DNA from 4 places in the Halobacillus sp. ABH2_015 genome. Region 4 is predicted to be linked to each of the others. Evidence: riboswitches for the same ligand, from Rfam matches in the RefSeq annotation. Region 4 holds a riboswitch; each other region holds the start of a gene.
The links. A riboswitch is a leader RNA that binds a small molecule or an ion and turns the genes downstream of it on or off. The one in region 4 is predicted to bind thiamine pyrophosphate.

Region 1 (7,670 bases), 2.0 Mb from region 4:
TTGAAAAGGTCAAAGAAGCGGACATCCTTCTGATCGGAACACCGCTCTGGCTCGGGGAGAAAAGCAGCATCGCAAGCGTGGCGATGGAACGTTTGTATGGAAGCAGCAGTGAAACGAATGAAAAAGGGCAGGCGGTCTACTACAACAAAGTCGGAGGCGTCGTCATTACCGGGAACGAAGATGGAGCGAAGCACGCCGCTGCCTCCATTATTTACGGGCTTTCCCATATCGGTTTCGTCATTCCGCCGAATGTGGATGCCTACTGGGTCGGAGAAGCCGGTCCCGGCGCGTCTTATCTGGATGAAGGCGGCGGACAGGAGAATGAGTTTACAAAAGGTCATGTGAAGATGCTTGCCTACAATACGCTACACCTGGCCCGTATTTTCAAGGAAAACCCTATTCCTGCTGTTGGGAATACCACAGAGTAAAAGGAGCTGCTATATGGAAACGACCCATCAAAGTGTATTAAGTGTCTATACAGAAACGAGAACATTCACAGAGAAGCTTGTTGCAACGCTGAAGACGGAAGACTTTGTCGTCCAGGCGGCTAAGCATGTGAGTCCGGCGAAATGGCACCTGGCGCACACGACATGGTTTTTCGAGAAATTCATTCTGGAAGTGTACATTCCTGATTACCGGCATTATAACGAGGCGTTCCTATTCCTCTTCAACTCCTACTATGAAACCGTCGGAGAATTCCACCCGCAGGAGAGGCGTGGTTTGATTACCCGCCCGACTGTGGAGGAAACGATGGATTACCGCCGTCATGTGGATCAGGAAATGAGCCGCCTGCTTGCCGGACGTGTCGGTGACGCAGATATTGACGGGCTTGTGGAAATCGGTCTGCAGCACGAACAGCAGCACCAGGAGCTCATCTTAATGGACATCAAATACAACTTTTCCTATAACCCGCTTTATCCGGTATTCAAGGAGCAGGTGGATGCTTCCTATGGCCGTGCTCCTGAGCTTTCGTTCTTTGAATTCGAAGAAGGGGTCGCGGAAATCGGTCATAACGGGGAGGGGTTTGCTTTTGACCATGAAGGTCCGCGCCACAAAACGTACCTTCATCCGTACCGCATTGCCAACAGGCCGGTAACAAACGGGGAGTTCATGCAGTTTATGGAGGCAGGTGGCTATGAACAGCCCGAGCACTGGCTTTCGGACGGCTGGGGAACGGTGAAGGAACATCAGTGGAAGCATCCTCAGTACTGGGTGAATAAAGACGGGGAATGGCACATGTTCACACTTTCCGGTCTGCAGAAAATTGATCTGGATGCTCCGGTCAGCCATGTCAGCTTTTACGAAGCCGACGCGTATGCGAGATGGTCCGGGCACAGGCTTCCGACAGAACAGGAGTGGGAGCATGCCATGGAAGCGCTTGAGGTGGACGGTCACTTTATGGAGCATGAGCAGTATCAGCCGCATTCCATTTATAAGGGAGATGGAACGATCGAAAAGGCATACGGCGATGTGTGGGAATGGACACAGAGCCCATACGTTCCCTACCCGGGAAATAAACCACTGGACGGAGCTCTTGGTGAATACAATGCCAAATTCATGGCGAACCAGATCGTTCTCCGTGGAGGCGCCTGTGTTACACCGCAGTCCCACATCCGGGCGACGTACCGGAACTTTTTCCATCCGCAGATGCGCTGGCAGTTCAGCGGTATCCGATTGGCGGAGGATGTATGAAGACGCATTTGAATGTAAAGGCGCCATCCAATATTCTCACCGGTCTTTTAGAAGAAAAGAAATGGATTTCCTCTAAATTTTTATACGATGAGCAGGGGTCACAGCTGTTTGAACAGATTACAGATCTGCCGGAGTATTACCAGACACGGACAGAAGCGCAGATTCTTCTGGAAAACCTGAGTGCATGGAAATCCGTTTTCCATGAACCATCCGCCCTGATTGAGCTGGGCAGCGGCAGCAGTAAAAAGACGAAAATTCTGCTGGATCATGTGAAGAACATTGAAAGCTATATTCCCATCGATATTTCTGAAGAATTTCTGGCGGATACGGTGACTCAGCTGCAGACATCGTATCCGGGGATTCATATTCAAGGCGTCAGTGCGGACTATACACAGCCGTTTACACTCCCTGATTTGAAGGGGAAGAAGAAAGTCGTTTTCTTCCCAGGCTCTACGATCGGAAATTTTGAACCGGAGGAGGCAGAGCGTTTTCTCGGAAATATCCGAAGCCTCCTGCAACCCGGCGATCAGCTGATCCTCGGAGTTGATCGCAAAAAAGACGAAACGATCATAGAAGCCGCTTATGATGATGCGGCAGGGGTGACCGCAGCGTTTAATAAAAACTTGATCACAAGGATGAATCGTGAACATGGAGCATCGATTGATGTGGAGAGTTTTTCTCATGTGGCTCTTTATAATTCAACTGCCGGGAGAATTGAAATGCACCTGGAAAGCGTCAGGGATCAGGTTCTTTCCGTCGGCGGGTATACCATTGAGATGAAAAAGCAGGAAAGAATCCATACAGAGAACTCCTATAAATATGATCCGGAAGATATGATTCAACTGGGCAGATCGAGCGGTTTTCTGCTTCAGCGTGTCGTATCAGATGAAAGAGAGTATTTTAGTGTCTGTCTGATGGAAGTGGTTTAGGTGGAAGGCCCGGACTCTGTCAGCAGGGTCTGGACTTTCTTTTTAATAAAGCTCTGTTATTGCTTGGTGTTGGTATTTAACATATGAGCTCAGATCATCTCTTTCTGTTATGGGATTTGTAGGAGGCGGCCTTGGGAATGACTCCCTTTCCGTGGGGTACCGTGAGCCTCCTCAGGCAGCGCCTTCCGGGGTCTCACGATGTACCTTCATCCCACAGGAGTCCCGCCATTCCCAAGGCCGCCTCTTCAAAGAAGGGTAGTTAGAAAGGACATAACCGAAGTCCGTTACACCACTACGAAAGGGATGGCAGGGAAAACAGGTAGACTCCTGCGGGAAAAAGGAACAAGGGGAGACCCCGGAGAACGAAGTTCGAGGAGGCTCATCGTTCCCCGCGGAAAGCGGACGGTTTTCCCTGGCATCCCACGCTCTGAGTAAACAACGGACCGGACCCCTAATTCCAGACGGAAACGATTTAGTAATCGTTTAAAATATCAACAACAGACTTTAACAGAGCTTTAATAAAAGATAAAGGGAGGAAAAGAAGGGTGATTTTGATCAGTTCCTGTCTGGCTGGTATGAAAGTGCGCTACGATGGCACCGACTGCCTCCAGGAGAAAATTCAAAAATTAATATTGGAAAAGAAAGCGGTTCCCGCCTGCCCGGAACTGCTGGGAGGATTCATGGTCCCGCGCCCTCCGGCAGAGATTATCGGCGGTGATGGAGAGGATGTCCTGAAAGGCCGGGCCCGTGTAATGGAAAAGACAGGAACCGATGTAACAGAGTCGTACATAAGAGGGGCTTATTTGACGTTGGAAACGGTAAGAGATCTGCAGATTGATACGGTAGTGTTGAAGGAGGGAAGCCCGTCCTGCGGCAGTACCCTCGTCTATGACGGCACGTTCAGCGGGAGACAGGTTACCGGAAAAGGGGTCACGGCGGCCCTGCTTGAACGGAACGGCATACAGGTGATGAGTGAAATTGATTTTATCCATACGTTGGTGTAAAGAGCCCTCTCCAGGGGCTCTCCTCATGTAGAAAAAGCTTTTCTCCTCGAGGGGGGGGACTGCGATTGTCACGCTCCGCTGATCGGTGGATGCCCGCCGCGGGCACGGCCTCAGCTGACTTGGGTACGAAAACCACCTGCCCAAGTGGATCTTCACCTCATGCTTTTCCGCAGGCGTCACCATCGAACACTCCACGTCGCCTTCCCTTATGCGGTCTAGGATGTTTAAGTCGCGTTTGCAGGAATAGGGATCTCATCTAAAGGGACTCTTATTATTGGATGAATCCGGCTATGGAAGTAAACAGACAGAAAACAGAGACCGCATAATAAATGGAGGCACGCTTTTTAGTTGTTTCTTTTTGTTCTTCAAGGCCAAGGATAACCATAAGAATGGCTAAACCTGCGAGAGTGAAAGACAAAAGGTCTCCTGATTTATCTGTCCATAATCCGTAGCCGGACAAAAGGATGATTATGACTGATAAGAGGATTCGAATCTTTTTTAACATATGTATCCGCTCCTTATAAGTGGATGATTCTCTTTAAATGCTGCCTTCCCTTAGAGGACATAAAACAACAAGACAAGACTGACAGCGGTAAAGCCGAAGTTTAAAATGGCATGCTTATTTTGGCGGATCAAGTGATACCTCCAGGCGTCCAGTCCGCTTTTCACTGTCCAGAACAGGATAAGAAAGAGGGATCCCGTGTAGGTGTTGGATGGATTGTCATCCAACAGAAACCATCCGGCAGTGATCAAAAGCGCAGCGGGAAGGATGTTCCACGCCGAAAGGACTTTCAGTTGTGTCATTGTTTTCCTCCTCTCCGAGCCATATTTTACCTGAGATGAGCATAAAAAAACACCCGTCCTGAAAAGGGCGGGTGTTTTTAGAATGAAATGAAATGACTTGTCCTTCCCTGCAGAGGACCATTATCGTGGATATCCAGCGCTTTGGTAAGGTGGAAGAAGGAGCAGGTGTCGTTGTCTACCTCGCTTCCCTGAAGGCTTCTGCCATTAATGGAGCGATGCAGAAAGTCAAAGACGTTATTATCCGTTCTGTGTAACGGTTTATAATAAAGAGACACAATGAATATGCTCAAAAATCTTTTCTTCATGAAGGGGAGGAGTTTGAAGCGGTGTGTCGAATTTGGTGGGGGAAGGAGTTTGTATATGTCGTATTCTTATATCATAAACGTAGAAGCGGCCATTATGAAAGAGGACCATATTCTACTTATTCAAAGGTCACCGGAAGAGGAGCACGCGGGAGGATTGTATTCGCTGCCTGGAGGGAAAATGGAGTTCAGTCCGGATTCCCTTGATGTGCTGGAAGATAACGTCCGCCGTGAAATTAAAGAGGAGATCGGCCTCACTTTGGATGGGGACCTTACCTATGTACACAGCAATTCTTTTTTAATCGGGGATATCCAGGTTCTGAATATCGTGTTTTTGACTACGGATTTCACAGGAGAGCCCTATATAAAGAGTCCGGAAGAAGTGGGGGACATGGTCTGGGTCGAGCCGGGTCTGAACGAGAGTCCCGTCCCGATTCCTCCATGGACCGCCAACAGTATCCAGAAAGCCGTGGAACGGCAGTCGAAAATCTGTTTTTGACAAAAAATTCTAACGTGTTACGATGAAAGGGAATTGAATAACGAGCGATCCACTAGGGGTGCCTTCTCAAAGGCTGAGATTAAAGTGATGCTTTAAGACTCTTGGAACCTGATCTGGTTTATACCAGCGTAGGGAAGTGGCCGATACCTATACATGTCTATGAAAATAAATGTATATCAGCCACTTTTCCTATGCCGGGGAAAGTGGCTTTTTTAGTGGAAAAAATCAGTGGCGGATCGTTCAACAAAGGAGAGAGTGGATATGACATTTTCAGAAGAAATCAGAAAGGCCGTGGATGAGATTTGGGAGGGAAGTTTTCACCATCCTTTTGTCACAGGGATTGGAGAGGGAACGCTTCCTCTCGAAAAGTTCCGTTATTATGTGCTTCAGGATTCGTATTACTTGTCTCATTTTGCCCGTGTCCAGTCACTGGGAGCTGCAAAGTCTGAAGATATGGCTGTCATGGCCAATATGGCGTCTCATGCTCAAAGTACGTATGAAGCTGAGCTTGGGCTTCATGAGAATTTTTCGAAGCAGCTGGGCATTACGCAGGAAGAGCGGGAGCAGTTCAAACCGTCACCAACGGCCTATGCGTATGCGTCCCATATGTACAGAGGAGCGTATAACGGGGACTTAGGGGATGTGATTGCGACGATTCTTCCGTGCTACTGGCTGTATTATGAAGTCGGCGAACATTTGAAAGAATCGTCACCGGAAGAACCGGTCTATCAGGAATGGATTGCGGCTTACGGAGGGGATTGGTTCCGGACGCTTGTAGAAGAGCAGATCGAGCGCCTTGATGAACTGGCTGAAGCGAAAACAGATGCCGGCAGATCCCGGATGAAGGAATTGTTTATCATCAGCAGTCAGTATGAATATATGTTCTGGGAAATGGCTTACCGTATGGAGGAATGGCCGTTTGATTTAAAACAGTCGATCGCAGCCGGACGTGAATGAAACTGCACGTCATTTCCACAGGGCGGCAGTCCAGGGAGGAACTGTGCACAAGGGTGGCTGCGATTGAACCGATGATTGATTTCTTCCATCTTCGTGAAAAGCAGTGGTCCGCAAGTGAAGTGGCGGATACTGTAGATGCTTTGACAGACCTTGGGTTTCCAACCGAAAAGCTCGTCATCAATGACAGGGTGGATGTAGCCGTGGCAAAAGCAGTGCCTCACGTGCAGCTGGCCGGACACAGTCTTCCGGTCGAAGAGGTTAAGCGGGCTTTTCCTTTTTTAAACGCCGGGTGTTCGGTCCATTCTGTAGAAGAAGCTGTCACTGCAGAAAAACGGGGAGCAGATTTTATTTTGTTCGGACATGTCTTTGAGACAGCATCCAAGCCTGGATCGGCGGGACGCGGGCTCGAGGCTCTGCAGAGGGTCACACAGGCAGTCTCGCTGCCTGTCACCGCGATAGGGGGATTGACACCGGAAAATGTCAGCCGTCTTCAGCCCTTTGGAGCGTCGGGAGCGGCTGTACTATCCGGCATTCTATTAGCAGACGATGCGGAAAAGGCGGTCCGCCGTTATCAATACCGACTGGGAAGGAGATGAAGGGATGTTTTATGACGCAATTGTTGTGGGTGGTGGAGTGATTGGGAATTCTATTGCGTATCAGCTGGTTAAGCGGCAGAAAAAAGTCCTCGTCATCGACCGGGGGAAAACTGGACAGAAAGCATCAAGCGCCGCCGCCGGCATGCTTGGGGCTCAGTCCGAATGGAAAGGGGACGATCCGCTTTTTCAAATGGCGAGAACGAGCCGGGCGATGTTTCCTTCTCTTGCAGCTGAATTGAAAGAACTCAGCGGGGTGGATATCGGACTCCAGCAGAAAGGGTTGTATAAAATTGCCCTTACGAATGAGGAAAAGGAAGCGTGGAAGCAGCTGGGGAAATCGCAGGAAGCGGTCGGTGAAACAGCCCGGTGGATCGATCGTGATGAAATGCGTGATACAGAGCCGTCTCTTTCCGACAGGATTACAGGAGCATTATACCTGCCGGAAGACGGACAGGTAGACGCACCAAAGCTGACAAAAGCGTATGCGGCTTCGGCCGCAGCGCTCGGCGCGGATTTCCTGGAACACACGGACGTCACCGGTTTGGTGGAAGAAAACGGTCGGATCATTGGAGTCAACACCATCGGAGGCACGTATACAGGGGATGCGGTCATCGCAGCGGCCGGGGCGTGGAGTGCTTCGCTTTTGAATGCTGAACGCACCATTGTGGAAACGTACCCGGTCAAAGGGGAGTGCTTTTCTGTCCGGACGAAACGGCCGCTCATCACAGGGACCCTTTTCACAAAAGGCTGCTACATCGTTCCGAAGGCGGGAAACCGCCTCGTTATCGGCGCCACTGAACAGGTGGGTTCCTTCGACGAGTCCGTTACTGTAGAGGGCCTTTTTCAATTGATGGAAAAAGCCCGACGCCTCGTTCCTTCACTTCGGA
Region 2 (7,670 bases), 620 kb from region 4:
GTCTTCTTCAAAACGGTACCCGGTCTGGGCCGATGCTTCTGTCACCAGCCAGTCGATGATGTTGGAAATTTCTTCGGGAAGCTCCGGTGTAAGACCTTCCCTGGATGCCGCATGAGTTTTCGCACTTCTCAGATGCATGGTCAAATAGAGGACTTCCTCCCTTGGGAACGTCATCGCAAAAACACGCTCCAGACGATTACACATTTCTTCCGCCCACGGAAATTCTTCGTGGGTCCGGATCGACTGGACATCTTCTTCCGGCAGCGAAATGATCTGACCAAGCTGAACCCTCTTAATCATAAAAGCGGTATGGAGAAGCAGGGATTCGAGGGCTGCATCAGTGAAGTCGACCTGATGTTTTTCCTGAAGGGCTGCCAATTCGTGCTGAATCGTCCGTATGAAGAAGGAATCAAAAAGAACCTTTGTTACATCTTCAGCGGGGCCTTCCAGTGAAGAAAGTCCTGTCACGGCCTGACGGATCTGTTTTTCCTCTCCGGAAATATATACGCCGATTTTCTGCTTGCGGACCATTTCCAGATGATAAGGGTGCAGCCATGTTTCGATTTCATCCAGAATATTTCGGACACCGGTATGGGAAAGGTAGTAGTCTTTCCGCAGCTTCTGGATGGTGACCGGGCGTGGGGCGGACAACAGGGCAAAGGCGATTTTCGTCCGGAGGGAACGATCCTGCGCTTCATTTTGAGGAAAGGAATGATGGAGATGGTCGATCAACAGGGCGTTGTCAGCTTCTTTAATCGCAAGCCGCACCCCGCGGCCGGCTTTTTTCTCAATGACACCCGTCCGTCCCTGCTCGTCCAAATAATCCTGAACGGCCGGCAGATGATTCCGAATGGCTTTATCTGAGTATCCGAGAGACTCCGCAATCTTACCTGTCGGGATGAACGTGTTCGGCATCCCGGTAAAATAGTGGAGGATCTGCTGTTGGATTTCCTTCATAGGTATGTTCTCCTTTGCCTCTTTTTTCAAATGGATTGAAAGGGATCGTCTACCTTTCATTCTACCTCGTTCGTGACATTTTGACTACTTTCGACATTAATGACAAAACCCTCTCCATTTAGGAGAGGGTGGTCTTCGGAAAAGATTATCCGCATTTTTTTAATGGATGTATGAAAGGTAACCATTTATCTTGTTCCATTGAAAATCCATAGGGGATTTGAAGACAAATACTTAGTGAACAGCCTTTTATCCAAAGAACAGCGTTATCATATACCTCTTTAAGTCCTGGAACGTTTTACTCTTGATTAACCTTATTCCAAGTTGGATAACTTATCTTGTCAGAGGAAATCTGCGGATGTCACGAGGAGCGTTCGGTGGTGACGCCTGTGGGATCAGCACGAGCCGAAGATCCACTTGGACAGGTGATCTTCCTGTCCAAGTTAGCTAAGGCCGGGCCCACGGCAAGCATCCACCGATAAGCGGATCGTGGTCATCCACATGGCAGATAGGCAGTTGAGTGCGTCTAAACTCTTTTCAAAAGAGGAGAGGGGTGTTCAGGTATTCAAAAAGCTCTCTTCCTCGACCCACATTTTTTGTTTCCACGCCATCTCCCAGAACATATACTCCAGCTTACTCGTATGAATAAAGATCTCTTCGAGGTGAGCTTTTTCCCTTTCCGGAAGTCCGTCAGCCAGCTCGTTGATTAATTTTTTCAGTGTGGAAGCAAGCTCAGAAAATTCTTCGGACGCATACATCTCAATCCAATCGCCGTAAAACTCGTGCTTTTCTCCTTGATTTTGTTCGGCAAGGTGAAGGCCGATCACGTTGTAGCTCCATGTGCAGGCCAGCACACAGGCCGCCACCTCAGCCTCTGATCCTTGATTTGCCTTGTTCAGCATATAGCTCGTATAGGCGAGGAGGGTGGCAGAAGGTTTCGTTTCCTCCAGCTCCTCCCGACTGATGCCGATCCGTTCCGCATAGTTCCGGTGCAGCTCCATTTCCTCACTTAAAGTGGAATGAAGCAGTTCAGAGAACATCGTCATCGTATCCAGGCTTTTCGCCTTAACGGAACCAAAAGCAAACACGCGGCAGTAATCAATCAAGTACAAATAATCCTGGCGCATGAAAAATTGGAATTTCTCAAGCTCGAGCGTGCCGTCCCCAATCCCTTTGACGAATGGATGATCGAGGTAGGCCTCCCAAATCGGACGGGCACTTTCGTATAAACGGTCTGTAAACATTACGCTTCCTCCTTGTCATCTGCTTGTTGAAACCAATTGTATAAAAAAGCCATCATTGTTTTCGTATAATCCAACAGCTGTCCCCGGTCCAGCGACTCATTCACCGCATGCGCCTGATCCAGCGTGCCGGGGCCGTAGAGAATGGTCGGGATCCCTGCTTCTGAGAGCCACCCTCCATCCGTCACAGTCGGAGACATGGACATTTCCGCCGGCGTACCATGGATGATTTTATGGGCCTGTTGAAGCTGCTGTACCCCTGGATGGGCAGGATCGACAGAAAAGGCGGGGAAGATTTCTCCGCGCTCCTCGATCATGGACGTTCCTCCCCATTTGAATTGAGGGGCATGGTTTTTCAGCCATGGATCGGCCTGGGCGGCAGCACGGACATGTGCTTCAATTTCTTCGATCACATCTTCATAATGCTCTTCTGGATAATAGTGCACGGTAATCCATAAAGCACAGCGGTCGGCGATAAAAGCGGCATGCCTTCCACCTTCAATCACAGCCGGATTGATTGTCGTCGATCCAGGTGGAAAGCCTGGACTCGATTTCGTCACCGCCCAGTGCTGCTCCAATTCCTGCAGCGACTGGATGATTTTCATCATTTTTTCAATCGCCCCCGCTCCGTATCTTCCTCCACCGGCGTGAATGAGCGAACGGCGTTCCGCATCGTGGAAGTTTTCCGGGCTTTCAACCATTACCCATCCGGTAATAACGCCCCCCTGCCCTTGAATGGCGCAGTTACTTGTATCGGATACGATGGCTAAATCGGCATAATACCCTCTTTCTCCACAGGATTTTGTTCCTGCTTCTCCGACCTCTTCACCGACGACGGACTGCACATGAAGATCGCCGGTCGGCTCGATTCCCGCTTCATGGAGCAGTTTGAGTGCAAACAGAACAGCCGCCATTCCACCTTTCATATCCGCTGTCCCTCGGCCATAAAGCCGGTCGCCTTGAATCGTGAGCGTGAAAGGATCATGCTCCCACTTTTCGCCGTCATCCAGAGCGGCCACATCAATATGACCGTTTAAGATGAGACTTCTGCTGTGTTCCCGGTCGGTTCCTTTTTTCGTTCCGACGACAATCGGATCGCCGGGGTACAGTTCCCACGTGTCTATTTCAAAATCCATCCGGCTTAAATACTTTTCTATGTACTGTTGTGCTTCCGACGCATTTCGGGCTGGAGGGCTTAACGTCGGAAAGGCGACCAAGTCCCCTAGAAGCTGGTGCATCTCCTCTTCCTTTTCCTCCACTCTCTGCAGCAATTCCTCTAACTGAATCATCGTACTCTCTCCTTCCATATAAAAAGCCCGCCCCTTCGAGAGAAGGAGCGGGCTTGATCATCATGTAAGAAAAGATCAATCATCGACCGCTTCACTTCCCTCCGCTGGTATGAGCCAGATCAGGTTGTAAGGGTCAAAGCTTCTGCTTTTCTCAGCCCCGTCATCAGGGCTCCCCTAGTGAAACATGCTATAAAACTGTTATTTTCATTACAACACAGGGGGCCGGAAAGGACAAGTCCCGTTTAAACGCGAAATGTAGATGGAGGACGTATAAAACAGGAGGCAATGGATGGACATCAAAAACGATGATTTAACAAGCGATGAAGTACAAGCATTCATAAAGGAACACCTTTTCAATATGACCCTGCACTCCCCGCCAGAAAGCATCCACGCATTGGATATAGAAAAATTAAAGCAGCCCGGCGTGACCTTTTGGACAGCCTGGGAAAAGGGAGAGCTGGCAGGAATGGGAGCGTTGAAAGAACTCCATCCGGCGCACGGAGAAATCAAGTCGATGAGAACGGCCTCTTCCCATTTAAGACGAGGCGTCGCCCACAGATTGCTCCAACACATCATAAATGAACCCAGCGCCCGAGGGTATACACAGCTCTTTATAGAAACCGGGTCTCAAGAGGCGTTCCATCCGGCTGTCCAGCTGTATAAGAACTTCGGGTTTGTTTTCTGTGGTCCTTTCGCCGGCTACAAGGAAGACCCGAACAGCTTATTTATGACCCTGAAACTAACGGATACTGTAATACATAGCCATGATGACCGCAACGGATAAGAGGACAGCCGCTGTCAGACTCCTCTTCAGGAAAGCAGCAGGAATTTTTTTAACGAGCGTGTAGGTGATTGGAAAAATGAAACTGATCGGTATGAGATACAAGCTTAAGAACATCGTAAAGACAGCCAATAACACAGCTAGAAGTGGTCCAATTAAAAGATACAGGCCCCACTCAATAAAAAAGCGTCCCAACGACAGCTGACTGCTTAAACGATCGGCTATCAAGGATAGGGGGAGGGCAAACACAGCATGCCCCAAATAGATGTTGACTAAATTAAAATATAAGTTTCCTACCAGATTGCTGTAATCCGATGTGAGATAAATAGAAACCAATAAAGCTGTTACAAAACTGCTGATTAAGGCAGCAAAAATTTTCCGCATCGTACAAGCTCACTTTCATGTTGTTTTATTTATGTAGGTAAAAGAAGCGCAGGTTCCGGTTATGGGTGGGTCTGTTCTGTTCCCGCAGGCTTCAACTTCCTCAAGACCTCACCACATGACCAGATTGCAGTATAGGCGTTGGCGACGCCTATGGATCAGGGTAAGGCAATGAGAGGAGGAGAGTCCTTTTTCTATAGGGATAGAGAAAATTATCCACCCAGAGATATGGTCTCAAAGGCGGCTTCTTTTCCGTTTTCATAAATCCTCAGGATCTCATAACTTTGATAACCGTCGACTCTGTAGAAGCGTTCGGATTTAACCGAACCACCAGCGCCGGCCTCTGTCTTGTATAACAGGTTCAGCGTATCTTCTTCTGCCCGGACCTCGAAGGATGTATAATATTCCGCCCCTTCGCCCTGTTTTGTTCCGTTCAAATAGATATACACCGTATTCTGATCTCCGTCTTGGAACATATGATTTCCATGTCTATTTTTTACCGTTTGAAAATAGGACAACGCGTCCCCTGGAAGATCCTTTTTCCCAATTTCAGAGAAGGACCATTCCCTTTCACTTTGACACGCTGTCAGGATTAAAACAGATAAAAGCACCAATAGGATTCCCTTCAATAACAAGCCCCCTTTTACACTTTCTCTGCTATTCTAGCATTCCTGGATGGCCCTTGAAAAATCCATTTCACATGGAAGGAAAGCGTTGATCGAATGGATCAGCTTATATAACATAGTTGACTTATCGGAATTATTGTATTTTAATAGCACTAATAGATTTTTATCGAACGACCAGTGAATGAAGATGGAGGGAAACATGATGAAGGAAGCCTATCCGGTTATTGATGGTGCGGAATCGTTGTTTTTTGAAGGAAATGATACAGGGGTACTGCTCTGTCATGGCTTTTTAGGAACGCCCCAGAGTCTGAGAGAGGTGGCAGAAGGGCTGGCGGATCAAGGTTATACCGTATCGGTGCCACGACTTCCAGGTCACGGAACGCACTATAAAGATCTGGCTTCCTGCTCGTTCTCCGATTGGTATATGGAAATCGAAGCCGCTTATCTGCAGTTGTACTCCCGGTGCAGGGAAGTGTTCGTCATCGGACAGTCAATGGGAGGCACGCTGACTCTGGACCTCGCTGCTCAATACCCCGGCATTTCCGGCATAGCGTTAATCAACCCAGCTATGTATATCCCGGCGTTCTCCCATCTGGAACAAGCGTCCGAGCCCTTTTATATAGAGGAAGGAAAGCCTGACATCAAAGACCCCGGTGCGGTGGAGATCACCTATACCCAGACACCGTTGACCGCTTACCAGGAACTGTTGAAGTATATGAAGGTCGTCAGAAGAAAATTATCCGGCATTCGATGTCCACTCACCTGTTTGGTGTCCAGCGTTGACAACGTCGTTCCACCGGAGAATACCGATTACATCCTTAGAAAAGTCTCTTCCCACAATGTATCGAAATACGTCTTGGAGAATTCCTACCACGTCGCCTCGATGGACTACGATAAGGATCAAATCATCGAAGCGCTGCTTTCCTATCTGGAGACGCGCTCCTCCATCAATCATCGAAAAAAGGTCAGCCCGTAAATGGCTGGCCTTTTCTTATTTACTCCAGAGTGTTTTCAATATCGTACTCCTCCATTTTTTCCTGCATCCAAAGGTCGTACTCTTCACTGACTTTGGATTGGTATAACGTCTCACCAATTTCCTCTTCGACTTCATCATAAACTGCATCCTGCGCTTCGGTATGGTCGGTCACTTCAATGATGTGATAGCCGTACTCCGTCTCAACGATATCACTGATGTCCCCAACTTCCATGGAAAAAGCGGCCTCCTCAAAGGCTTCGACCATTTCACCTTCACTGAACGCCCCTAGATCGCCTCCGGAGGCCACTGTCGTATCATCGATGGAATATTCGGCCACCAGATCCTCAAACGCCTCGCCCTCGTCCAGTTTTGATAATACCTCCTCCGCTTCTTCCTCGGTCTCAGTCAGGATGTGTCTAGCACTTACCTGCTCAGGTTGATTGTAGCTTTTCTTGTTCTCTTCAAAATACGTTTCCTTCTCTTCATCAGTGATGGAAATTCTCTCAGCAAGCAGCAGATCAACAGCTAAGTAATCTTCAATATCCTTCTCTACGTCCGCAATCGTCATCCCGCTTGCTTCAAGAGTGGACTGGAAGGCTTCCTCACCACCGTACTGATCATAGTACATAGCCAGTTCTTCCTCCACAGCTTCCTGGCTCACCGTAATGTCATTGTCTTCTGTTTCCAGTTCAACGATTTTGTTGGTAATCAGCGTATCCAGCGTTTCCTGACCGTACTGTTCCACCAGCGTATCGTACAGCTCCTCCTTTTCAATTACTTCTCCGTTCACGGAAGCTACACTTTCCTTCGGATCCATACTCAGGCTCAAAATAATCAGGAGGACAGCGGAAACCGCCACCACTCCTCCCAGCAGCATTTTTTTATTCATCTTTTCAAAACTCCTATTCTACTCATTGATTTGTTCCGTAAGGGTCACCTTCACCGTCTGCGAAGTTCCATTTCGGTAAAATTCCACGACGACGGTGTCGCCTGCGTTTGTTTCTGTATATAAATATTTTCTCAGGTCCGTGCTGTCTGAGACTGCCACTCCATCGATAGAAGTCATCACATCGTCAACCTGCAGGCCTGCTTTAGCAGCGGCTGATGTTTCATCGACAGAGGCGACAATGACGCCTTCTTCGGTTCCTTCCGGCAGTGACGTCCGGTACTGGGCAGGCGCCTCATTGACGCCGACGACACCCACGCCGAGGTAGGAGCGGTCCACCTGACCATCTTCACTCATGTCCGCAATCAGTGTTTCCACATCATTACTTGGAATTGCAAAGCCAAGCCCTTCCGCATCGGCATCCGCCATTTTCAAGCTGTTGATTCCGATCAACTCACCTGAGGCATTGATTAACGCACCCCCGCTGTTCCCTGGACTGATGGCGGCATCGGTCTGTATGACATCAAGATCCCACT
Region 3 (7,670 bases), 2.1 Mb from region 4:
CTCGACTTCGACCGTATGCGTGCTCAGTGCCTTGAATTTTTCAGCGGCTTTATCCTTGAGCCAGGCGGTCATGTGCTCATTCAATTGAGCAGTCTGCTCATCTTTGGAAGCGGGGGAGGTGCAGAATTTAAACTTTCCCTGCTGGAATGAAAGGGTCGTCTTTTCTGAGTCTGTCTGCTCAAATAACAGCTTATAGGAGCGGCCGAGATAGGTGATTTTCTGTCCTTCTTCCAATAAGAAAGGTCCAAGGTAGAGGTCTTCGTGCGTTTTCTGCCAATGATTGATGATCCAGTCGGCTTTCTTTTCTACAAACGCATGGACTTTCTCATCCGATTTCTCCTCAGGCGCCGTCACCTGGACCCCGTTCAGATCATCCAGGTAAATTTTCGTGAACTGCAGCTGCGGCTGTTTATGGACGGTATATTGGATCGTTGTCTGATTATGCTGTAGGAGCGGCATATCAAGACCTCCTTTACATGTCGGTGATGTTGTAAAAAAACAGTGCCCCTGAATAGAGGAGCACTGCTTGGAGATTACAGGGTGATTTTCGCTTCCCGCTTCTGAAAATCGACGTCCTGGTAATACGAGTTCTTCACAAGAACGTTTGGACCGAGGCATTCCACCGCCGGGCAGTGACAGTTGAGGCTTTTCGCCGTGTCGGTCTGCATCCACTGTTGGTATGCGTCTTCCAGGGAAGTGTCCTGAATGTTGCCAAGACCAGGCTCGTCCCCGAAGTCGGTGACGATAATGTCGCCGCTGAATATGTTGACATTCAAGCGGGAGCGCCCATCCGGGTCGTTCCTTACCGTCACATTTTTCGCGCTGTACAGGCGCTTCAGCATGTCCAGATCCTCATCATTGGTGCTGCATGGATAATAAGGCAGGGTGCCGAACAGCATCCACGTATCTTCATCGCGGTGATCAAGCAGACGGTTGATTCCTGTACGCATATCCTCAAGGCTCAGCGTTTCAAGAGCACTGGCGAAGTCCACCGGGTACATCGGATGGATTTCATGCCTTGCACACTTCATTTCCTTCACATGATCGTGGATCGCTTCCAGGTAAGGGAAGGTGCGTCGGTTCAGCATCGTTTCCGCGGATACCATCACGCCTTCATCCGCGAGACGCTGGGAGTTCTCCACCATCCGGTCGAAGAATTTCTTCCGGTTTTCCTCGGAAGGCTTGCGCTCCATGCGGGCGAATCCGGTGTGGATGAATTCTTCAAGCGTTCCCCAGTTATGCGAAATATGTAAAACATCAAGATAGGGGATGATCGGGATATAGCGCTCATAAGGAAGCGTCAAGTTGGAATTGATCTGTGTGCGTACGCCGCGTTCATGAGCGTATTTCAACAGGGGCAGCACATAGTTTTCGACGGATTTTTTCGACATCATCGGCTCCCCGCCGGTAATGCTCAAAGTCCTCAGATGAGGAATCTCGTCCAGTCGCTTCCGGATCAAATCCATCGGCAGCGCTTCGGGGTCCCTCTGCTGCAGGGTATATCCGACCGCACAGTGCTCGCAGCGCATATTGCACAGCGTCGTCGTCGTAAATTCAATATTGGATAACGTCATATGCCCGTGTTCCTTTACGTCCATGTAGGCTTCCCACGGGTCAAACTCAGGTGTAAGCTTCTGAAGCTTCATGTTGGTACTCATAAAATATGAAACTTCCTTTCTATTTAATTGATTCGGTCTTAACCTTTCCTATTCTAACATTATTCAAGCTCGAACTATACCATTCCTTCTTGACGAACGTGAAAAAGAAGCAGGAAACGCCTGCATATCGAAAAAGGAGTTTCCCCGTGTGACAACGAAAGGAAAAGGGTAGACGAATAGATAAAGGAGGACACCATCGATGCAGCCAACCGTTATGATTACCGGATCCTCCAGCGGATTCGGACAGCAGACCGCTGTGAAATGTGCAGAGAAAGGCTTCCGTGTCATTGCAACAATGCGGAATATGGAAAAAGCGTCGGTTTTCCAAAACGCAGACCTGACGGAAGACGTGAAGCAGAAGATTGAAGTGTGGCAGCTGGATGTCACGGATGATACCTCGATTGAACGTTTTAAGGAAAAAGCAGAACAACTGGAGCGGGTGGATGTGCTCGTGAACAACGCGGGCTATGCGGTAGGAGGGTTCCTGGAACAGGTCCCACTTGAGGAATACCGCCGGCAGTTCGATACGAACGTCTTTGGTGTTATAGCCGTCACGAAGGCTGTTCTGCCCGTCATGAGGCGCCAAGGGTCCGGAAAAATACTAAATGTCAGCAGTGTCAGTGGATTGATCGGTTTTCCGGGGCTATCGGCGTATGTATCGTCCAAGCATGCGCTGGAAGGACTTTCTGAAAGCCTGCGCTTTGAACTGCAGCCATTCGGCATTGATGTCGCGTTGATTGAACCAGGCTCTTTTCAGACGAATATCTGGTCGTCCGGTATGAAGCTTCCAGAGGAAGTACACAATCCTTCGTCGCCTTATGCTTCCTACATAAAAGGACTGTGGAGTGCCTTGAACGAAGAGTCACGGGCCCAGCCGGCTTCCGTCGCCGACCTCATGACAGGACTGATCCAAAAAGACAAGCTGAAAAAACTGCGTTATCCAGTCGGAGCGGGCGTCCGGACCAACGTGCTTTTGAAAAGGCTTCTTCCATGGGCATGGCTCGAAAAGGCGGTATTGAAACGGATATTAGGTTCCACCAAAACAAAAGGAGGAAAACCAGATGGCCGAGTACAGCATTCTTGATGGGGCAGAGGAAATCAAATACGAGGGCAATGAGGTGGGGATACTCGTCTCCCACGGGTTCACAGGGACGACCCAGAGCATGCGTCCGCTCGCAGAAGCATACGCACGCGAAGGCTATACCGTTTACTGTCCACGGTTGAAAGGACACGGCACAGCACCGGAGGATATGGAGACGACGTCCTATAAGGACTGGATCGAATCAGTGGAGAGCGCCTATCAATGGCTGAATGAACGGTGCAGTTCTATATTCGTCGTCGGTTTATCCATGGGAGGAACGCTTGCCCTTTATATGGCCGGTGAGCATAAGGACATCCAGGGGGTTATTCCGATCAATGCAGCAATCGACATCCCGGTGATGGAGGAGAGTGCGGCGACAGACGAACGTTTTCTTGATGCCATCGGCTCCGATATTAAAGACCCCGGCCAGGATGAACTGGCCTACGACAAAACACCGGTCAAATCCATTACCGAAATCACGGTCTTAATGGATCAGGTGAAAAAGCGGCTTGATACGATTCACTGCCCGATTCTGGTTTTCGTCTCGGATGAGGATCACGTCGTCCCGCCCAATAATTCAGAAGTGATCTTTGATTCGGTCTTTTCGGAGCACAAGGAGCTTGTCCATTTGGAAAACAGCTACCATGTCGCAACACTGGATCATGACCAGGATTTGATTGTTGAGCGCAGTCTGGAATTCTTCCAGATGTATACGAATACAAAATAGACTCCATTGCCCGGGAAATAAGTTTTGTCATCGGAGAGAAGTTTGATATAATAGAAGCATAGCAAGAAGAGTAATCGGTACAAAGCCTACAAGGGGAGCCTAGCGGCTGAGAGTGAACCTCGTTCAGACCCTTCGAACCTGTCAGTTAGTACTGGCGCAGGGATGGCGGCTTTTTTGATGGTGCAATGCATTCGGGATCCCTCCATCAGGAAGCGTCCCTGTCTGCATTGCTTTTTTTGTGTCTTTTTTTAAAGGAGGAATGCTGGAATGAGAAACCGCAGAGTCCTATTTTTAGTAGAAATTGCGATCTTTTCCGCATTAGCACTACTACTGGATATCCTTCCGTTTTTATCATTTAAATTATGGGCCCAGGGCGGTTCCGTTTCGTTTGCAATGGTGCCGGTCTTCATTATGGCCTTCCGCTGGGGCGTGAAGGGAGGCGCGGCGACTGGACTGCTGCTCGGCATCTATCAGATTTTGACCGGTGCCTATATCATCACCCCTTTGCAGACGCTGTTGGACTACATTGTGGCGTTTGCGGTGATCGGTGCGGCAGGAATCGTGGCCAAACCGCTTTGGAATGCGATCCGCTCCAAGGAAACGAAAGCTCTCGTCGGGTGGATCATCGCGGGATGCTTTATCGGCAGTGTACTCCGCTTCTTCGGTCACTTCGCAGCAGGGATCATCTTTTACGGTGAGTTTGCGCCGGAAGGACAGCCGGTCTGGCTGTACTCCCTCGTTTATAATGGCGGATACATGCTGCCTGCGTTTATCTTAAGCGCCATCGTAATCAGCCTTTTGTTCATACAGCGTCCAAAGCTGCTGCTTCATTAAATGAGGAAAGTCTTCTGCCCCTGCGGTAGAAGGCTTTTTTTTCCATGTTTGAAACACCCCCGGGTAGTGAAAAGACAGGCAGAGACCAGGGGGGATAAGAATGAAAAGAATAAAGGGGTTATTAAAGAAGAAATGGGTCTGGCTGCTGCTTTTGATCGTGTTGATCCTTTCGGTCATGATTGCCTATCATACCTCATGGAAAGCGCTCCCGGAAGGCGTTTCCTACGAGGGCGGTGTCCATCAGATGGAGGATATCGAGTTTTTCCGTGACCTCTCCTATGAGAATCAAGAGGGGGATACGGTTCATGATCTTCAGGTTTTTGAGGAGATGTATGCCACTATAGGGGAAGCGGATGATTTTATTGTCGCTGATATGTTTCTTTTCAACGGCTACACGAACGGGAAAAATGAATTTCCCGAAATCAGCAGTCGTCTCGTGGACGCTGTATTAGAAAGAAAAGAAGAAGTGCCTGACCTTGAAGTCGTGTTTATTACCGACCAAATCAATACCATTTACGGCTCCTATGAATCGGAAACGATCCGCCGCCTGGAAGATGGCGGGGTGAACGTCGTCTTAACCAATCTGGACAAACTGAGAGATTCCAATCCGTTATACTCCAGTGCCTGGCGCCTGCTGTTTTCATGGATGGGGACGGAAGGGGACGGATGGATCGGCAACCCGATTGCCAAGGAGGCCCCTGACGTGACGCTTCGATCCTACATGAAGCTGTTGAATATCAAGGCGAACCACCGGAAGCTGCTTGTGACTGAGGATTCAGCCGTTGTATCCACAGCAAATCCTCACGATGCCAGCGGGTATCATGAGAACGTTGCTTTTAAAATGGAAGGGCCGATCATTGAAGATATTCTGGAAGCAGAAGAAGCGGTGGCCCGCTATTCCGGCGGGGAATTCATCGACTACAGCAGCTATGAATGGGAAGAGCAGGAAGGACCGCTTCACACACAGTTCGTGACCGAAGGAAAGATCTATGACGCCGTGCTGGAAAAGCTGGAGGACGCTGGTAAAGGGGATGACGTATGGATCGGGATGTATTATTTAGCTGATAAAAAGGTGACCGCCCGGATCGATGAAGCGGCCAACCGCGGGGCTGAAGTACGCATCATTATGGATCCCAATAAAACCGCGTTCGGCCATGAGAAGCCGGGGCTGCCCAATTTGCCGGTGGCTGCCGAGCTGAAGAACCTCGGAAATGAGAACATCAAGCTGCGCTGGTATGACACGAACGTCGAGCAGTATCATACGAAAATGCTGTATATAGATGGGCCGGATGATGACGCCATCGTCGCCGGTTCCGCCAACTATACGAGAAGAAACCTGTCCAACCTTAACCTGGAAGCGGATGTCGTCATCCACGGGCCCGGGGAGGAGGTGGTCTTCCAGGAGGTCAACGATTACTTCACGAGGATCTGGTCCAATGAAGACGGCCATTATACAACCGACTATGAAACCTACCAGGACAATCTGACGTCCATCCGCTATGCTACGTATTATCTGCAGAAGTGGACATGGTTTACAACTTATTAAACAGAAGCCCCTGACGCATGTTTTGCGTCAAGGGCTTTTTTATCAGGAGAGAATTGCCTGAGCTTTTGCAGGATTGGTTATGATAAGAAGTACTTTTCCTTCATCCAGGTCTTCTTCATATTGTCCAGCTTCTTCTTTGGAGAATCCGATTTCCTGCATCTTTGTGCGGAGCTCATCGCCTTTTTTACTGAAGATATTCGTGATGACGCTTTTCGCATCCTGCTCGGAAGCACCAATCGTATTCGCATTCACACTCTTCGAAATCCGTTCGGTCCGGTCATCATCATGGGACAGGATGTAAATCTCTTCGTTATCAATGCCTTCGTTCTTCAGTTTTTCTACCATATCCTTCAACTGTTCATCATTTGTGTATTCACGTACAAGTGGTTTCATTTTTTTCACTGCTCCTTTGTTTATATCATGTTCTACAGTGAAATTACCCGTTATTTTCTATTGTTAATCGGAATATGGGAAGAGAAGGAAATCTGAATGTGTTGTCGAATGGTAAGGATATTGGAGGGAAAAGAGATGAACAATCAAATCATTGCTACATTTTCGATTGCCGCCTGTGACCCCGGCCGTGAGGAATGGGGCGTGGCCGTACAGTCCAAGTTTTTAGGCGTCGGCTCCGTCGTTCCATGGGCGAAAGCAGGTGTGGGAGCGGTGGCCACCCAGGCTTTTGCCAACCCTGCCTACGGTCCGGAAGGGTTGAAACTCCTTGAGGCAGGGTTGTCTGCGGAGGAAGTCATCGAAAAGTTAACGGACGAAGACCTTCAAAAGGAAGACCGTCAAGTCGGAGTTGTCGACCGTTCCGGTCAGGCAGCGACTTTTACCGGGAAAGACTGTTATGACTGGGCTGGGGGAATCACAGGGAAGCATTATGCGGCTCAAGGAAACATATTAGTAAATGAAGAAACGGTGACCCATATGGGACATGCGTTTGAACAATCGGAAGGCCCCCTGGCCGAACGTCTCATTAGAGCCATCCAAGCGGCGCAGGAAGCAGGGGGAGACAGCCGAGGAAAGCAGTCGGCGGCCGTGCTCGTCGTTCGTGATCAAGCAGGCTACGGCGGACTAAGCGATGTCGCTGTAGATCTCAGAGTGGACGATCATCCTGAGCCGATCAAGGAACTTGAGCGGATTTACCAGCTGCACCAATTGTACTTTGGTGAAACGAAGGAAGAGGATGTCCAGCTGATCGATGAAGATGTAAAAAGGGAAATGGTAGGCCATTTAGTCCGTCTTGGCTGCCTTGAAAGTAAGGAAGTTGATGACGAGGTGTTCTATGAATCCTGGACGACGTACCTGCATACCGAAAACTTCGAAGGTCGTGAGCTGGACCAGGGGAAAGTCGATCGGAAGGTGCTGGATTTTATGAAGAGTCAGCCAGGTAAAAGCGAAAGAAGATAAAGGAAGAGGGGATGGGGCATGGAGGTCGCAGCGATTACATCGGCCGTTTTATTTTGTTTCGTGGCTGTGTTTCAAGTGTTACTCGCGTCCGGTTTTCCGCTCGGGGAAGCGGCCATGGGGGGGTCCCACCGCGTCCTGCCGGCGAATTTGAGAGTCGCCAGCGCACTGAATGCCCTGCTGTTGGTTTTTATGGCCGGTATCGTTCTTCAGCATGCATTTCAATTCTCTGATCTGCTCCGATTTTTACCCACTACGATTCTCATGTGGGTAATCATCATTTTCATGGGCATCAACACATTGATGAACTTAATCTCAAGGAGTAAAAAGGAACGTCTGATCATGACTCCTGTTTCAGGCCTGTTGTTCATCCTATGTTTATGGGTGGTGTGATTTAAGGCGTCTCTTTGAGATAGG
Region 4 (7,670 bases):
TCGGATCCGGTAAAAAGAACCGGATCGCCGGTGCCGTTAGAAGCCTGGATTACACCCTTACTCATGATCAGTGGTTTGAAATTCTACAGAGCTCCATGGGCCATGATGTACCGTAATTCATTTACAAACGTTTGATTCTATAAAAAGGACCGGAACGACGCTCGTCATCGCGTCGTTCCGGTCCTTTTCAGCGTTTATAACTCTCCAACAGCCTTCCGGATATCCTCCGCTTTCGTAATGGCGGATATGACAGCTGTGCCGGATGCGCCGGCTTCCATCACTCTGTGTGCATTTTCCGTCGTGATGCCCCCGATGCCGACCACAGGCATGTCCGGCTGTCTATCTTTTAATTCTTTGATCCATTCCGTACCGGAAACCGGGTTGGCATCCTTTTTACTCGTTGTAGGATAGACCGGTCCTGCTCCAAGGTAATCAACGAGATCAACGGGGCTGTTTTCCCATTCATCCAGGTCGGAGACGGACAGACCGATCACCGCATCAGGATGTGCCTCCCGGATCCCCTTGACGTGTTCATCCGACTGACCGACATGGATGCCTTCCGCGTTCAATCGGCGGAAAAGGTCCACATCATCATTTACGATGAATAAAATACCGGCGGATTTACAGCGCTGCTGCAATGCAGCCGCCAGCTGATATTTTTCATTCCCCTGCAGCGCCCCTTCCCCTTTTTCCCGGAATTGGAAAGCCGTAATGCCCCCTTCAATCGCTTCGTCCAGGATGGATAAAGGGTCCCTGTCACAGTCCTGACTGCCCATGATCAAATATTTTCTGAGCTGCTGTTCCAAATTCACCGGTCCGCCTCCTCTTCTGCTCCCAGAGCATCGATAAACGCAGGAACAAATGTCCCGGGTCCTGACACATGAGGGTGAGAAGCGGCCTGTTCTGCTGCTTTACCAAAATGATAGAGACCGGCCCGGACGTTTCCTGCGCGGTCTCCTTCAATGGCAAGAAACGCAGTGAGAACGGCACCAAGCAGACATCCGGATCCTGTGACTTTTGAAAGCCATTGGTGTCCTGTATCGTTTTTGAAGACTTCTCCTTCATACCCGATCACATCGGTTTTGCCTGTGCAGACAGCCATCGTCTGATAAAGTTCAGAAACTTTGAGAGCAATCTCATCGGTATTGGAGGCTTCTCCAGAGTCCACCCCTTTTGTTTCGACTTTCTCTCCAGCAAGGAAAGCCAGTTCTCCCGCATTGCCTTTGATCACATCGACATGAATTGTCGACAATATTTTCCTACAGGCCTCTTCCCTGTAGGAGGTGGCAGCGACTCCTACAGGATCCAGAACGACAGGGACGCCGGCTTCATTCGCCGCTTTTCCCGCCTCCAGCATCGCTTCCACCTGCTGCTCGTTCAATGTGCCGATATTCAACAGAAGGCCGTCTGCCAAACGAGCGACATCCCCGGCTTCCTGAACGGCATTCGACATAATCGGCGAAGCGCCGAGAGCAAGCAGGCCGTTGGCTGTATAATTCATGACGACTGCATTGGTAATGTTATGAATCAAAGGGCGTTCACTCCGCAGCTTCTGGATCAATGTTTGTGTCATGGATGAAAAACCTCCCTGCGTACAGCGAAATGATTGGTCGGGCCGTCCCCTTTACCAAGATCGAAAGAATGGCGAATAGCCTCTGTCACAAAATGCTTGCCCTTCTCTACCGCCTGCGCGAGCGGATATCCCTGGCTCATATAAGCGGCTATAGCAGCCGAGTACGTGCAGCCTGTGCCATGGGTATTCGCTGAATCAATCCGTTCTTCTTCGAAGGTGTGCAGCTCATATCCGTCATATAGAAAGTCGACCGCTTTCCCTTTTAAATGGCCGCCTTTTACAAGCGCAGCACCGGCTCCCAGCTGTTCTACAATTTCCACAGCTGCTTCCTTCATATCCTCTTCATGATGGATCCTTCGATTGAGAAGGGTTTCTGTTTCCGGAATATTGGGGGTGACAAGCGTCGATTCTGGTACAAGATGCCTTTTTAAATAGATCTGTTCTTCCTGCTCTACAAGCGGATCTCCACTTTGAGCAATCATGACAGGGTCCATAATATACGGAGCATCGATGGTCTGCATCCAGTCTTTAATGACCTGCATCATTTCCTTATTGGCAATCATCCCTGTCTTCACAGCGTGCACCGGCATATCATCACTTACCGCAAACAGCTGCTCACGGATGAAGGAGTCAGGGAGATGATGCACATCTTTGACTCCTGTCGTATTTTGGGCGACAACCGAAGTCACCACACTCATACCATAGCTTTTCAATTCCTGGAATGTTTTCAAATCGGCCTGGATGCCGGCTCCTCCACTTGGATCCGTACCGGCAATTGTTAATACACATGCGGGTTTCATTGAACCACTTCCTTTCCTATCAATCATTCTTTTCAATTGGATTTCATCAGGACTGCGGGAGCGGGCTTTCCACCTTCACTCTTGATAAAAGGAACACAGCAATGACCGCTCCTGACAGACTACTCACTAGAAACGACGGAAGAAACGCAAAGACCGCTGCTGAGCTTCCCATGAACCAGCTGGCGAAGGGAACGGCGGCCAGAGCACCAATCACACCTGTGCCCAGCACTTCTCCTGCTGCTGCAGAAAGCTTCCGTGCATAAACCTTATAAAATACACCGGCAAAAAACGCCCCGAACATACCTCCGGGAAAAGCCAGAATCGTCCCAAGTCCCAGCAGAAAACGCAGCAGGCCGATGACAAAAGCGACCGCCACCGCTGGAATCGGACCGAGCATTACGGCTGCCATGACATTGACGGCGTGCTGGACAGGGTAGGCTTTGGCTGCTCCAGCGGGAAACCATAAAAACTGCGAGCCTAGTGTACCTACGGCCACAAGGACGGCCATGAATGTAAGAATTCTGGTTTTATTCATCAGTCAGCTCCTTCCTGGGAATAAAATAAAAAACCAGGTCCACCGGGGACCTGGTTTTGATAGAAGAAGTCGATCAATGACGATCATGTGACTACTTCCCTCCGCTGGTATTAACCAGATCAGGTACGTAAGAGTCAGAAAGCGTCCATGCTTTCCTCTCAGCCTCTTCAGGCTCCCCTAGTAGTTTTGAAATCTATTCACTTGCATCCATCATAACAAAACTGGTTGAATCTGTCATCATCTCCTGCCTCATGCAGCCAGGCAAAAAGACTTCCGTTCACTGCGGCCCGGGCTTCTCTACTTTTTTCAGGAGCCACAGCCGCACACTCAGCTCCAGTAAAAATAAATCATCCGCGTTCAACAAGGACAACCCCGTCAGCTGTTCAATATTCCTCAGCCGGTGCAGAAGGGACTGCCGGTGCAGATTCAGTGCCCTCGATGTCTGGCTGACATTGCTGTTGTACTTGTTATAAACCATAAATGTATGAAGAAGCTCCGCCTGCCTTTTCTGATCATAATCAATCAGGGGCTGGAGAGTATCCTGAACAATATCCTCGATTTCTTTTTTATGGGATAAGGCCATCAAAAGCCTGTTCATCCTTGTCTCCTTAAAGAATGTCCGGCCCCCGGCCTCGTTCTGCTGCTCTCCCATCTGCAGGGCTGTCCGCGCTTCCTCATAGCTGTGATGGAAGACTTGATACCCTTCTTTATGACACGAAATCCCCCATTGGATCGTGACACCAGCCAGCAGTTCGAACAAACGCCTTTCGACAAGGTCCAGAAATTGATTCGCTGCTTCCTCACTGCCTGCTTTATCCGCCTCCAGAAAGATGATGACTCTCTCTTCATCAAAGGTCGTCATCACCTGCCGTCCCACCATGTGCCCGGCATAAGCGGCCTCCTTCTGGATGTAATAGTTGCGGCTCTGTAGAGAAGAAGAAGAGGGAAGCTGTCCATCGTTTCCTACTGAACGGCTTGCCGGCCGATGGAACAGAACCTCTCCGACAAAGCAGACGTAAGGTTTCTCAAGATCATAGCCGAGAAGCCTGGCTTTCGACAACAGCTGCTTGTCCATGCGCTGCTCCTGCTTCGCCAGTTCCAAAAGAAAGTTATCCTTGAGACGGATTTCTGTCATTTCGATGGCATTTTCCTTCACGAAATAAAGGGCACAGGCGGTCAGCGTGTGCTCAAGAATCGTCATCATCTCTGTTGTTACCTCTTGGTCCTTTTCCGGCTGAAACAACAAATATCCCTGTTTCTTATAGTTGGATAGAATCGTAAGCTGATAACAGCATTCTTCACCGATTTGATAAGCTTCTATAAAATGTGTAAGCGGGTGCTCCACACGGAAAGGATGCTCAATTAAAGAAACAACCGCTTCTTTACGCCCGTTCAACGCTTCAATCAGGGAAGAATCAAAATGCTGATTGGCCCGGATGTGCTTCAAATGGTCACTGATGGCATTGGGCAGCCCTGTGTATTGATAGAGGATGGTCGTGATTTCCTGAAGTCCCTTCCCATTCAGCACGCAATTGATCAATTCCTGACGGATCCCTTCGACATGCCTGTGAATCTTCTGTTTCTCATCATTGATTAACTGCAGCACGCCTTGAAGAATATCCGCAAACCGTACTTCCCAGGGGATTTCCACAAGCACGAGCTCATGTTGTTCAGCTAGAGCAATGATACGATCAGGGATTTTAAACAAATGACGGCCGGTGGCAAAAGCCAGAATGGAAGCATCTGACCGGATGACATCCTTCACGTAGGCCTCCAGGGCCGGGATATCCTCCCCGCATCCCACTCCCGTGCTGAGAACAAATTCATTGTTTCTCACAAAATTTTCGACAGGCGTCTCTATGACAGAGATCCACTCCACATCACGCTCATAAACAGGCGTCTGCACGTTCGCTTTCTCTAACATCGGCAGCTTCAATACCTCTTCCACAGGTACACCCATCCCCACTCCCCCTTTTTCAGTTGTCCATCCACGTTCGAACCGTATCTGTATCTACATTGTTTCCCGTAATGATCAAGACCACAGGCCCTTCCAAAATCGGCTGATCAAGGAGATAGCCGGCTCCAACAGCGGCTGCACCCTCTACGATAATTTTATGATGATCAAGGAGACTGTATAATCCTTCTTTAATACGGTCTTCCTGTAAAAGCACACCTTTATCCATCAACGACCGGGTCATAGAAAATGTATAACGGTTATCCTCACCAATGCCACCCAGCAGACTATCGGCCAGGGTATCCTCTTCTTCCAGCCTAACGACCGCCCCTTTTTTCAGACTGGCCTGCATGACGGCACTTCGTTCCATCGTCACCCCGGTGACTGAAACAGCAGGATCCATCTTTTTCAAAACGAATCCGATCCCGGATAAAAGGCCGCCTCCGGACAGCGGGATCACCACTTCTTTCAGTTCAGGAAGCTGTTCCATCAATTCAAGACCGATGGTTCCCTGTCCAGCAATCACCTCGGGGTCATCAAAGGGCTGGACGATCGTCATTCCATACTTAGATGCCAGCTCCCTGCAGCGAACAGCAGCTTCATCCTGACTGACCCCCGTCCGTTCGATATCCGCCCCCAGACGCTTCAGACGTCTAAGCTTCGCTTCTGGAACACGACGGGATAGGCAAACCGTACAAGGAATACCCATCTGCCGTGCTGCGTAGGCGGTGGCGATTCCATGATTTCCTGTAGAAAATGTTGTCACACCACGCTTTTTTTCATCTTCTGTTAAAGATAGCAGCTTGTTTGCCGCCCCCCTTATTTTAAAAGATCCTGTAGGATGGGATTGTTCCATTTTCAAGTAAACCGGCTGCCCTGAGCGGTCGGAGAAATACTCCGAATACACAAGCGGCGTCGGTTTCACGATGCTCCCGATACGTTTCCTCGCTTTCCACACATCTCTCAACAACAGCTGTTCCAAAGAATCCCCCCCTGAAATAGATAAAAAATTCTGATTATTACTTATTATAGGGGATGGATTGATAGTCGGAAAAGGGGCAGAGAGGGGAATCTTTGTAAAACCCTCTAAAAAAAGCCCTCCCATGACGGGGAGGGCTTGATGTATTCAGGATGATTTCTTCTTTCCAGACGTCGTTGTTTTCGTTCGTGCTGCTTTGGTCTTGCGCTTTTTCGTGGGTCCTTTTGTCTTTTCAAGGGATTTTTCCAAGGCGTCCATCAGACTTGTAACGTTATCCGGAGCCGGTTTATCCTTCGCTGTTGTAATTTCTTCATTATTTTTCTTCGCTTCAATCAGTTCCATCAACGCTGTCCGGTAGTCATCTTTATATTTCCCAGCATCAAATTCGGTGGTCAGCTGGTCGATCAATGTAACAGCGGTACTCAGTTCTTTTTTACTTAAATCAGATTCTTCAGGGACATTCGGGACATCCTGGACACTCCGCACTTCATCAGGATAATGGATCGTCTCCATGACTAAGGTGTTCTCATACACCCTTAAAACAGCCAGCTGCTCCTTCGAGCGGATGATGATTTTGGCAATCCCGATTTTACCGGTATCCCCGAGTGCCTGACGCAGAAGGCTGTAGGCCTTGGCCCCGCCTTCGTTTGGAGAGATGAAATAGCTCCGTTCAAAGTATATCGGGTCGATCTCCTCCAGTTTTACAAAATCGAGGATTTCCACCGCTTTATCGTCTTGTTCCTTTTTCAGCTGCTCTAAATCCTCGTTGTCCAGGACAACAAACTTATTTTTCGCATACTCGTAGGCCTTAACGATTTCTTCACTTTCGATTTCTCTGTCACAGACAGGACAGCTCTTTTCATATTCCACCGGCGAATGACACTCTTTATGCAGCTGCCTCAGCTTAATATCCTTATTTTCTGTAGCAGCATGCAGTTTCACAGGAATGTTGACCAGACCGAAACTGATGGTTCCTTTCCACATGGTGTGCATAGTGATGGCTCCTTTTTTCTTAGCTTTTGCGTTCAAAGTGAAAATATGTTCCATCCTGAAAGGACAACCTAAGGGAAAAAGGAGGGAACGTATGAAACGCCCGATGCTGCTTACCCCGTCCGACGATCTCCCTGAAGGCGGGGAGTGGATGTATGAACCAAAATATGATGGCTTCCGTGCATTCCTCGAATGTACATCTGAAGGCATCCGCCTGATCAGCCGGAACGGGAAGGATTTAACAAATAAATTCCCTGAAATCAGTGAAGCCGTCCCTCCTCCGCATACAAGTCCCTTTATTCTGGACGGGGAAATTGTCATTCTGAATACAGCTTTTCAAGCCAATTTCGACCTTCTCCAAAAGCGGGGACGTTTAAGAAAGACAGCGAACATTCGAAAAGCAGCGGCGGAGCGGCCTGCCTTATTTGCAGCTTTTGATTTCGTTCAGGAAAAAATTCCGTTAAAAGAAAGAAAACAACGGCTGACGGAACTCCTTGCCAAGTGGGAACACCCACGAATTGAAATGGTGGCCGTTTATCAACATGTGGATAAGCTGAAAGACATCATCCACCTGCACTTTGGTGAAGGAATCATCGCCAAACGGAGCACCAGCACCTATCAATTCGGAGAAAGGACCCGGCACTGGCTGAAGTGGAAGCAGTGGAAAACAGCATCCGTATTCCTCACCCGCTTCGACCCGGGCAATGGATATGTGGATACAGGTGTGTATAACAAGGGGCAGATTCGAAAAGCTGGACGCTTCAAACATGGTCTTCCACATGAAGAAGCTGCCACTCTTCGTCAATTTTTTAAGGAGAAAGGGAAAAAAGAAAAGAACA

Region 1: linked by a shared signal. The riboswitch ahead of tenA (thiaminase II) and the one ahead of thiW (energy coupling factor transporter S component ThiW) in region 4 are both predicted to bind thiamine pyrophosphate.
Region 2: linked by a shared signal. The riboswitch ahead of ACXAD6_RS14290 (acetylornithine deacetylase) and the one ahead of thiW (energy coupling factor transporter S component ThiW) in region 4 are both predicted to bind thiamine pyrophosphate.
Region 3: linked by a shared signal. The riboswitch ahead of thiT (energy-coupled thiamine transporter ThiT) and the one ahead of thiW (energy coupling factor transporter S component ThiW) in region 4 are both predicted to bind thiamine pyrophosphate.

What each region holds. Positions count from the first base shown of each region.
Region 1 is NZ_JBSWUG010000002.1:1,268,164-1,275,833, forward strand. Features, by position in the region: gene ACXAD6_RS06725 (flavodoxin family protein) at 1-428, shown strand, start outside; gene egtB (ergothioneine biosynthesis protein EgtB) at 442-1,692, shown strand; gene egtD (L-histidine N(alpha)-methyltransferase) at 1,689-2,621, shown strand; gene ACXAD6_RS06740 (2-thiouracil desulfurase family protein) at 3,167-3,625, shown strand; gene ACXAD6_RS06745 (hypothetical protein) at 3,897-4,130, opposite strand; gene ACXAD6_RS06750 (hypothetical protein) at 4,181-4,429, opposite strand; gene ACXAD6_RS06755 (hypothetical protein) at 4,522-4,683, shown strand; gene ACXAD6_RS06760 (NUDIX domain-containing protein) at 4,790-5,230, shown strand; TPP riboswitch at 5,275-5,382, shown strand; gene tenA (thiaminase II) at 5,492-6,187, shown strand; gene tenI (thiazole tautomerase TenI) at 6,184-6,783, shown strand; gene thiO (glycine oxidase ThiO) at 6,788-7,670, shown strand, end outside.
Region 2 is NZ_JBSWUG010000002.1:2,695,463-2,703,132, forward strand. Features, by position in the region: gene ACXAD6_RS14280 (BglG family transcription antiterminator) at 1-957, opposite strand, end outside; gene tenA (thiaminase II) at 1,512-2,198, opposite strand; gene ACXAD6_RS14290 (acetylornithine deacetylase) at 2,198-3,484, opposite strand; TPP riboswitch at 3,564-3,670, opposite strand; gene ACXAD6_RS14295 (GNAT family N-acetyltransferase) at 3,774-4,268, shown strand; gene ACXAD6_RS14300 (hypothetical protein) at 4,224-4,649, opposite strand; gene ACXAD6_RS14305 (hypothetical protein) at 4,859-5,275, opposite strand; gene ACXAD6_RS14310 (alpha/beta hydrolase) at 5,475-6,248, shown strand; gene ACXAD6_RS14315 (peptidylprolyl isomerase) at 6,268-7,137, opposite strand; gene ACXAD6_RS14320 (S1C family serine protease) at 7,156-7,670, opposite strand, start outside.
Region 3 is NZ_JBSWUG010000002.1:1,167,786-1,175,455, forward strand. Features, by position in the region: gene ACXAD6_RS06120 (YgjP-like metallopeptidase domain-containing protein) at 1-459, opposite strand, end outside; gene yfkAB (radical SAM/CxCxxxxC motif protein YfkAB) at 534-1,658, opposite strand; gene ACXAD6_RS06130 (SDR family oxidoreductase) at 1,858-2,742, shown strand; gene ACXAD6_RS06135 (alpha/beta hydrolase) at 2,720-3,466, shown strand; TPP riboswitch at 3,548-3,646, shown strand; gene thiT (energy-coupled thiamine transporter ThiT) at 3,734-4,300, shown strand; gene ACXAD6_RS06145 (phospholipase D family protein) at 4,401-5,846, shown strand; gene ACXAD6_RS06150 (YflT domain-containing protein) at 5,889-6,239, opposite strand; gene ACXAD6_RS06155 (DUF1028 domain-containing protein) at 6,375-7,256, shown strand; gene ACXAD6_RS06160 (hypothetical protein) at 7,275-7,646, shown strand.
Region 4 is NZ_JBSWUG010000002.1:3,313,795-3,321,464, forward strand. Features, by position in the region: gene ACXAD6_RS17160 (aldo/keto reductase) at 1-116, shown strand, start outside; gene thiE (thiamine phosphate synthase) at 195-812, opposite strand; gene thiM (hydroxyethylthiazole kinase) at 809-1,573, opposite strand; gene thiD (bifunctional hydroxymethylpyrimidine kinase/phosphomethylpyrimidine kinase) at 1,570-2,373, opposite strand; gene thiW (energy coupling factor transporter S component ThiW) at 2,420-2,908, opposite strand; TPP riboswitch at 2,988-3,097, opposite strand; gene ACXAD6_RS17185 (PucR family transcriptional regulator) at 3,186-4,868, opposite strand; gene ACXAD6_RS17190 (pyridoxal-phosphate dependent enzyme) at 4,885-5,844, opposite strand; gene ku (non-homologous end joining protein Ku) at 5,989-6,834, opposite strand; gene ligD (DNA ligase D) at 6,926-7,670, shown strand, end outside.